4 regions of the Idiomarina sp. Sol25 genome follow, and region 1 is predicted to be linked to each of the others. Evidence: predicted binding sites of a transcription regulator. Region 1 holds the regulator's gene; each other region holds the start of a gene.
What was found. Region 1 encodes sigma-54, which starts transcription at its own class of promoters, with help from an activator protein. Its sites were predicted from a motif close to GTTGGCACGNNNNTNGNNT; they were not measured.
Positions count from the first base shown of each region.

Region 2: flgA (flagellar basal body P-ring formation chaperone FlgA) is a predicted target of sigma-54. The motif match lies at 668-686, and genes of this name have one in related genera.
Region 3: flhA (flagellar biosynthesis protein FlhA) is a predicted target of sigma-54. The motif match lies at 1,248-1,266, and genes of this name have one in related genera.
Region 4: glnA (glutamate--ammonia ligase) is a predicted target of sigma-54. The motif match lies at 1,275-1,293, and genes of this name have one in related genera.

Region 1 is NZ_JAUPEW010000004.1:45,272-47,477, reverse strand. Features, by position in the region: gene lptB (LPS export ABC transporter ATP-binding protein) at 1-331, shown strand, start outside; gene Q5L94_RS07510 (RNA polymerase factor sigma-54) at 353-1,813, shown strand; gene hpf (ribosome hibernation promoting factor) at 1,841-2,128, shown strand; gene ptsN (PTS IIA-like nitrogen regulatory protein PtsN) at 2,132-2,206, shown strand, end outside.
Region 2 is NZ_JAUPEW010000008.1:18,539-20,744, reverse strand. Features, by position in the region: gene Q5L94_RS11100 (chemotaxis protein CheV) at 1-633, opposite strand, end outside; gene flgA (flagellar basal body P-ring formation chaperone FlgA) at 796-1,518, shown strand; gene flgM (flagellar biosynthesis anti-sigma factor FlgM) at 1,610-1,933, shown strand; gene flgN (flagellar export chaperone FlgN) at 1,933-2,206, shown strand, end outside.
Region 3 is NZ_JAUPEW010000008.1:57,016-59,221, reverse strand. Features, by position in the region: gene flhA (flagellar biosynthesis protein FlhA) at 1-1,205, opposite strand, end outside; gene Q5L94_RS11315 (prepilin-type N-terminal cleavage/methylation domain-containing protein) at 1,373-1,789, shown strand; gene Q5L94_RS11310 (prepilin-type N-terminal cleavage/methylation domain-containing protein) at 1,783-2,206, shown strand, end outside.
Region 4 is NZ_JAUPEW010000003.1:163,870-166,075, reverse strand. Features, by position in the region: gene typA (translational GTPase TypA) at 1-1,023, opposite strand, end outside; gene glnA (glutamate--ammonia ligase) at 1,335-2,206, shown strand, end outside.

The DNA.
Region 1 (2,206 bases):
CAGTCAGGGCATGAGCCTGTCAGGTGGTGAACGCCGTCGGGTCGAAATTGCCCGTGCCCTGGCAGCGGAACCTACGTTTATTTTGCTGGATGAGCCTTTTGCCGGGGTGGATCCCATTTCGGTTATTGATATTAAAAAGATTGTTGAACATTTGAAACAACGTGGTATTGGTGTACTGATTACTGACCACAATGTTCGCGAAACATTGTCTGTTTGTGAACACGCTTATATTGTCAGTCATGGCGAGCTTATTGCCAGCGGCGATGCAGAAAGTATATTATCGAATCAACAGGTTAGAGACGTTTACCTCGGTGAGCAGTTCACCCTATAACGTGATACCGGGACAGTCATTATGAAGCAAAGTCTGCAGCTAAAAATTGGTCAGCAGCTGACCATGACGCCACAACTCCAACAGGCTATCCGCCTGCTGCAGCTTTCCTCGCTCGATCTTCAGTCAGAAATTCAGGATGCGTTAGACAGTAATCCATTGCTGGAGGTTGAAGGTGAAACTAGTAACGACGCCGACCAGTCTGAAACCCGCAACATTGAGGAAAGGGACGACAGTCAGCGGGAAACATCCGACGTTATAAAAACTCAGGAGATGCCTGACGAACTGCCGGTCGACAGCAGTTGGGACGACACCTACTCCAGTCATACCCCTGCCAACGGCGCAGCCTCTTCGGGGAAATCCTTTGACGGCGATTTTGAAGTCTACCAGGGCTCTACCAGCGAATCTCTGCAGGATCACCTACTCTGGCAGATGCAACTTTCTCATTTCTCAGAAGAAGACACCGCCATAGCGGAAGCCATTATCGAGGCCATAGACGACAACGGCTACCTAATGGTCGATGTTGATGAAATTATTGAAGCCGTGCGTCTGCCCGAAGTAGAAGCAGAAGAAGTTTGCATGGTGCTAAAGCGTATTCAGCATTTTGATCCAATTGGTGTCGGCGCTCGCAGTGTCAGTGAGTGCCTTGCCATTCAATTGCGGCAACTGAGCGACGACACTGAATACAAGCAGGTTGCTTTATGCTTAGTGACTGAACATATGGACTTACTCGGCAGTCGCGATTTTCGCACTATTCAGCGTAAACTGAAGTTATCGGAAGACGATTTACGCCAGACTATGCGATTAATTCAACAATTGCATCCGCATCCGGGCGAGCAAGTTGCACAGCAACCTGTTGAATATGTTATTCCTGACGTGGCCGTTACTAAAAAAAATGGTCGCTGGATGGTCGAATTAAACCCCGACAGCGTACCTAAATTAAAAGTGAACGAAGAATACGCCGCCTTAAGTAAAGCGGCAAAGTCAGTAGCCGACAGCCAGTACATAAAGAACCATACGCAAGAAGCTCGCTGGTTCATAAAAAGCCTGGAGAGCAGGAATGATACGCTGCTGAAGGTGGCTAATTGCATAGTACAGCGCCAGCAAGGCTTTTTTGAGCATGGTGAAGAGGCTATGAAGCCTATGGTACTGAACGATGTTGCTGAAACTGTCGATATGCATGAAAGTACGATTTCACGCGTAACGACACAAAAATACTTACACTGCCCAAGTGGTGTATTTGAGTTGAAATATTTTTTCTCAAGCCATGTCAGTACAGAGGGCGGTGGTGAGTGTTCAAGCACGGCAATACGTGCTTTAATTAAGAAGATGGTCGCTGCTGAAAATCGCAGTAAACCATTAAGCGACAGTAAGATTGCTGAACTGATAGCCGAACAGGGTATCCAAGTAGCAAGAAGGACAATTGCGAAGTATCGGGAATCGTTGAACATTCCATCATCGAGCCAACGCAAAAGTCTTTTATAACTTTGTTAACTGCAGAAGGAAGACGTTATGCAAATTAATTTGACCGGTCATCACATCGATATTACCGAAGCTCTGCGTGACTACGTGGACACAAAATTTGCCAAGCTGGAAAGACATTTTGACCATATAACGAATGTTCACGTCATCCTAAACGTTGAAAAAACGATTCAAAAAGCGGAAGCTACGCTGCACGTGAATGGCGGTGAGCTTTTCGCCGATTCAAAGCACGAAGATATGTACGCGGCCATCGACGGTTTAATTAATAAACTGGACCGTCAGGTGATTAAACACAAAGAGAAAATGAAACAACATTAATCCATGCAACTGAGTGAATTGTTAAGCGCCGACTGCACCAAGTGTGCAGTCGAGGGCGCAAGTAAAAAAAGACTACTT
Region 2 (2,206 bases), on a different contig from region 1:
ACCGTTCTTTTTGACTTCGAGCGTAATACCCAAAGACTGCAATGCACGTTTTATTTGGTTACGGGCAACCGAGGAGTCATCCGTTATTAAAATGGTCAAATCTTCTTTTTTCACATTAATGGCTGCATTAGCAACTTCTTCGCTGACGTCCGTATTCGCAGGCATAATATCTGCCAGAATGCGTTCTACATCGATAATTTCAACCAACTCGTCATCAATCTTTGTCACTGCCGTCAGGTAGGCGTCTCTGCCAGTACCTTTAGGCGGTGGCATGACACTTTCCCAGTTAATGTTGATAATGCGATCAACGCCTTCAACCAAAAAGCCCTGAATGGTTCGGTTATATTCAGATATAATGACAAAACGGTTCTGAATATCGGTTAGCGCCCGCCCCCCTGTCGCCATACTCAAATCTATAATAGATATTGCCTGTCCGCGAATATGCGCAATACCGCGAACAAGCGGGTTTCGGTTAGGCATTGCAGTCAGCCTGGGGCATGGCAATACTTCGCGTACTTTAAATACGTTAATGCCAAAGCGCTGTTTACCGTTTAAATGGAATAGCAAAAGCTCCAACCGGTTTTGCCCTACCATTTGCGTACGTTGATTGACTGAATCGAGAATGCTAGCCATTATTCACTCCTGTTATGTGGCAGGCTACTTCTACTTCGGCACGGTATTTGCTTACATCTATATTAACCATACTGAAACCATCGAACTGCCGAACTTTTGACGTTATACCGTTTTTTTCGGCACTCGACCAGATAACCTTAACGGATAACATCAGGAATTTTTATGATAGTACGTAAATCGCTGCTGATCAGTTCGATTTTTTTTATAGTTTGTAGCTTTAATTCCGTTAATGCAGAAACCAAAGTCTCGGAAGACAGCCTGCGCTTTAATTACAAAGCGCTACAGGAGCTGGCTCATAATTATGTAGAACAGCGGGTTTCTGCGCCGGATAACGGTCGTGTGGAGGTGGTTGCCAATAACCTCGACCCGCGAATGGCTCCCAAAATTTGTGCGCAGCAACCAAAAGTCGGTCTGGCAACTAATGCTAACCTCGACAGCTATACCACCATTGAAATTGAATGCGTCGGTAAAGCCAACTGGCGCACCTATGTGCCCGTACGAATTTATCGTTATAAAAATGTAGTTACCGCGGCCTCACCTATGGCGCCAGGTCAAATGATAAGCGAAAGTGATTTAGTTTTTTCTGAAGTTGACCTAAATCGGGTTCGCTCAAACGTATTTACTGACATGACAGCTTTAGTGGGAGCCCGCATTAAAAAGCGCATTACTGCAGGTCAGGCAATAAGTGCCAGCGATACATGTCTTGTATGTGAAGGGCAAAGCGTTACAATAGTTGCCCAAGATAAAACGTTGCGAATTACTGCAGCAGGAAAAGCTCTGGCTGATGGTCTCAAAGGTGAGTCGGTTGTTGTTGAAAACGCACGGTCGAACAAATCAATACAAGCGGTTGTCACAGGACTAAACGAAGTGACTGTCAATTTATAATGTTTTATAAAATTGCCGAAATTTTTATTTAAGTTTTTGCAGGCTTGGTCGATAAGTAACCGAGAAATATTATCTAGCGAGGCTAAAAACCATGTCAATTAACATTAACAATGCCGGGCTGAAAAATGCCAACATTGATAGCAAGTCCAGTAACCGTCAAGTACAGAGCGATGCTCCGGCGAAGCCTGCTTCGGTTTCGCAAAAAGGTGGTGACGCTGTTTCGTTAACCAGCGAAGCGCAACAACTGAGTGGCTTACAGGAAAAAGCAATGAACAGCAGCGGCATTGACCAAGCCAAAGTTGATAAAATTAAAGCCGATATTGAAAGCGGCTCGTACAAAATTAACGTTGAACAACTGGCCAATAAACTGGCTCAGTTTGAGTCTGACCTGTTCAGTAACGGCAGCAACGAATAATGACCGTGTTGGCGCCTGTTAACGATATATTACAGGATATGGCAGACTCGCTGGAAAACCTTGCGTTGCTTCAGCAGCGTGAGCTTAATGCCATTGTCGAGCGCCAACACGCCGATGTTAATGCTCTTACCGACGCCAAAGAAAAAGCGCTAGTCCATATTAGTGAACTCGACCAGCAGTTGGCTCAACACCCGGACAACGACCAGTTAAAAGATGACCCGGACTTAGCTGAAGCGGTTGCCACCATTGAGGCTACCCTCTCTGACATTCAGC
Region 3 (2,206 bases), on a different contig from region 1:
TGAGACTGCTTCTTACGTACACCTTTAATGCGTGAAAGCAATTCACCGCCCTGCTGCTTATCCACCAATGGAATTAGGCGATAGCCAACTTCCAGACCAATAGTGTCTACATGGCGAACGTCGTCCCAGCTGAGCTCTTTTTGTTGCGCCTGCTGAACTTGCTGTTCCTGTTCTTTTTCAACCAGCTCGCCTTCTTCAGTCTTGGTTTTTTTAAGTTTAAAGTAAGCTGCGCCGGCTAACACGCCCGACATGCTTAAAAAGGCAAAGTGCGGCATACCGGGAATAACGCCCATAGCAAACAATACCGCGCTGGTAATGACCAAAACCTTTGGGTTATCGAGCAATTGCAGAACAACCGCATCGCCCATGTCCTGGCTGTTATTTTCACGAGTAATGATAATGGCAGTCGCAACTGACAGTAACAATGATGGAATTTGCGCAACCAGGCCGTCGCCAATGGTTAATAGCGTATAAACCTCAACAGCCTCATTGAATGTGAGTCCGTATTGGATCATACCAATGAGCAGCCCGCCGATAATGTTGATAAAGAGGATTAAAATACCGGCTATAGCATCGCCTTTTACGAACTTACTGGCACCGTCCATAGAGCCGTAGAAATCGGCCTCACGGGTTACATCGCTGCGTCGTGCTTTGGCTTCTTCCTGGTTGATTAGTCCCGCGTTAAGGTCAGCGTCAATCGCCATTTGTTTACCAGGCATGGCGTCAAGGGTGAAGCGAGCGGTTACTTCTGAAATACGACCGGCACCCTTAGTAATAACCACAAAGTTAATAATAACCAGAATGGCGAACACCACCAGACCAACAGTGTAGTTACCCCCTATGACCACGCTACCAAAGGCTTCAATAACAGAACCTGCAGCACCGGGCCCGTTATGTCCTTCTAATAAAACAATACGCGTAGAGGCAACGTTGAGGCTTAAGCGTAGTACCGTAGCAATAAGCAATACGGTAGGAAAGGCGGCGAAATCCAGCGGACGTTGGGTATAAACAGCCACCAGCATAACCACCAGTGACAAAGTAATTGAAAATGAAAAGAGAACATCCAGCACCACAGCCGGAATTGGCAAAACAATCATCGCCAGAATAGCCATAATGGCCAACGGCGTTCCAAAACCTTTGATAAGGTGCGCATTGTTTTGCGTGAAATTTCTTAAATTTACTAACTTTTCGGCACCGCTCGCCATACGTCTTCCTGTTGCGTCAAAAAGTTGAACCTGGGATGTTTTATTCAAGAATCGAGCCAGCTTTCATTTTATTCGGAGGTTATCTTACATTCGTTTCAGTTGGGGCTTACAGACAAAGCTTAAGCAGCTTCTATACTCGTTGCTCTTTTTCAAAATAATGTGTGTTTATGCGCGGTTACTCTCTTATGGAATTGGTCGTAGCATTGGCTGTTAGTGCGGTGCTTGGCGCTTCGGCCCTGCCAATATTTACTCAGCAGACAGAGTCTTTATTGCTTCAAAAAGAAGCTGGCCGCTGGCTGTCTTATTTGCAGTTGGTAAAAGCCAAGTCCATAGCAAATAAGGAATCTATTGAAGTCGACTTAGTCACATTCAGCAATGACTCAGAAGCCTCAGGTATTCAAACCGGATACACTTACAGTTCTTCCGCGTCGCTCACTTTTTATGGAGAGTCAGCTGCCGCGACACCGGGGCATATCAGGCTAATAGGCAAAAGCAGACAGGTAAAAGTCATCATCAGCAGTATCGGTCGTATTCGACTATGCCTAAGTGAGGGTAATTCACTTCCGGGAATCCCCTCATGTTAATGACTTCTGAGCGCGGCAGTAGCTTGGTAGAAGTTCTTATAGCCTCGGCTATTGGCGCGATAGTTGCTCTGGCGGCGCAGCAACAAATGCAATGGCAAACAGGAGTGCAACACCGCAAGCTAATGCAGGTCAATTTACTCTTAAGTGCTCAGTCAGTTGCAAATCAGTTTTTTGAAACCTTAAAAAATACAGCCGCAACGCAAATTTCGAACCCTCAGGGCAGTTGCTATTTGTTTCCTCAGCAAAACGGAGGCTCGGTTGGCTTTCGAGTCAGGAATGAACAACTACAGCATAACTCAATGACTCTCGACTGCGCCGGGTATGGTTGGCAGTCCCTTACCGATAAGTCTCAATTCAAAGTCACGCAATTTACTGCTGACTCTTACTATCCGGAATCCGGTAGTGGGTTATCAAAAC
Region 4 (2,206 bases), on a different contig from region 1:
CAGACGTTCAAGAATCTGACGAGAGGTAACAAACTTACCTTCTTTACCTGCGAAAGGTGAGGTGTTGACCTGGAAGGTCATAGTTACCGTTGGTTCGTCCACCGTCAATGGCTTCATGGCCTCGGCCTTACCAACCGCGCAAACGGTGTCAGATATTTTAAGTTCGCCCAGACCCGTAATAGCGCAAATGTCGCCTGCTGCTGCTTTGTCGGCTTCAATGCGATCCAGACCTAAGTAGCTAAAGACTTTACCAATTTTGCCGCTGCGTTCTTTGCCGTCAGCACCAACAATAGTGACTGGCTGGTTAACTTTAACACTACCACGGGTAACGCGGCCGATACCGATAACGCCCAAGTAACTTGAGTAATCCAGTTGTGACACCTGCATTTGCAGGTCGCTATCAGGATCAGCATCTGGATGGCTTACTTTGTCAACGATGGTCTCGAACAATGGTGTCATGTCACCATCTTGCTCATCTATATCCAGGGATGCCCAGCCATTAAGTGCTGATGCGTAAACCACGGGGAAGTCTAGTTGCTCATCTGTAGCGCCCAGGTTGTCAAACAAGTCAAATACTTGGTCCATAACCCAGTCCGGACGAGCACCTGGACGGTCAATTTTGTTAATAACAACAATTGGATTCAAACCGTGAGAGAAAGCTTTCTGCGTGACAAATCGAGTCTGGGGCATAGGGCCGTCAACAGCATCAACCACCAACAATACCGAGTCTGCCATAGAAAGTACGCGCTCAACTTCACCACCGAAATCGGCGTGTCCTGGTGTATCCAGAATGTTGATGCGGTAATCCTGCCAGTTAACCGCTGTGTTTTTGGCAAGAATAGTGATGCCACGCTCTTTCTCAAGATCGTTGGAATCCATAATACGGTCTTCTATTTCGCCACGGCTTTCTAAAGTGCCAGATTGTTGCAACAATTTGTCGACTAGCGTGGTTTTACCATGGTCAACGTGGGCGATGATCGCGATGTTGCGTAGTTTTTCTATATCAAATACCTGAATTGTCATTAAGAACTGCCTGTAGTTGTCCGGGAATGGAACCCCGGGCAGGGGGTTTTATGAAAAATAGCGGCGTATTCTACCTTTTTGAGTTGGATTAAGAAAGGGCTGATTGTTTTTTGTTCGTTATATTTTTATGACGTTATCTCAAACCCTCACTTTTGCACCAAATTTGTGCGTTATGCGCTATACTGGTGCGTATTAGTTTAGGCGTTATCGTGTTAAATAAACTAACTTTATGAATATAAACAAAAAAGTCAGTTGGCACAGGCTTTGCTATACTCAAGCTGTATTTTTAGACGCTGTCTACGGAGGACAACATGTCAGCTAATAAGATTTTCGATACCATCAAAGAACACGACGTTAAATTCGTCGATTTACGCTTTACTGATACTAAAGGTAAAGAGCAACACGTCACTATTCCGGTGTCGCAAATCGATGAAGACTTCTTTGAAGAAGGTAAAATGTTCGATGGTTCATCTATTTCCGGCTGGAAAGGCATTAACGAATCAGACATGGTACTGATGCCAGATAATGAGTCTGCTGTTCTGGACCCATTTACTGATGAAATTACCCTGAATGTCCGTTGTGACATTCTTGAGCCCGAAACCATGCAAGGTTATAGCCGTGACCCTCGCTCAATCGCGAAACGTGCGGAAGACTTCCTGCGTTCATCAGGTATTGCAGATGACGCTTACTTCGGCCCGGAGCCTGAGTTCTTCCTGTTCAACGACGTGCGCTTCCATACTGATATGAGTGGCTCGTTCTATAAGATTGACGCAGAAGAAGCCAAGTGGAACTCTGGTCGTGAATATTCAGAAGGCAACATGGCTCATCGACCTGGTGTAAAAGGCGGTTACTTCCCGGTACCTCCGGTAGACTCAGCGCACGATATTCGTGGCACCATGAGCTTAGTAATGGAAGATATGGGTATGGTTGTTGAAGCCCATCACCACGAAGTCGCAACAGCAGGTCAGAACGAAGTGGCTACTCGCTTCAACAGCCTGACTAAAAAAGCAGATGAAATGCAAGTTTATAAGTATGTCGTGCACAACGTTGCACACTCTTACGGCATGACCGCAACCTTTATGCCGAAGCCTCTGGTTGGCGATAACGGCTCTGGTATGCACGTGCATATGTCTTTGAACAAGGGTGGTGAAAACTTATTTGCCGGTGATCAGTACGCGGGCTT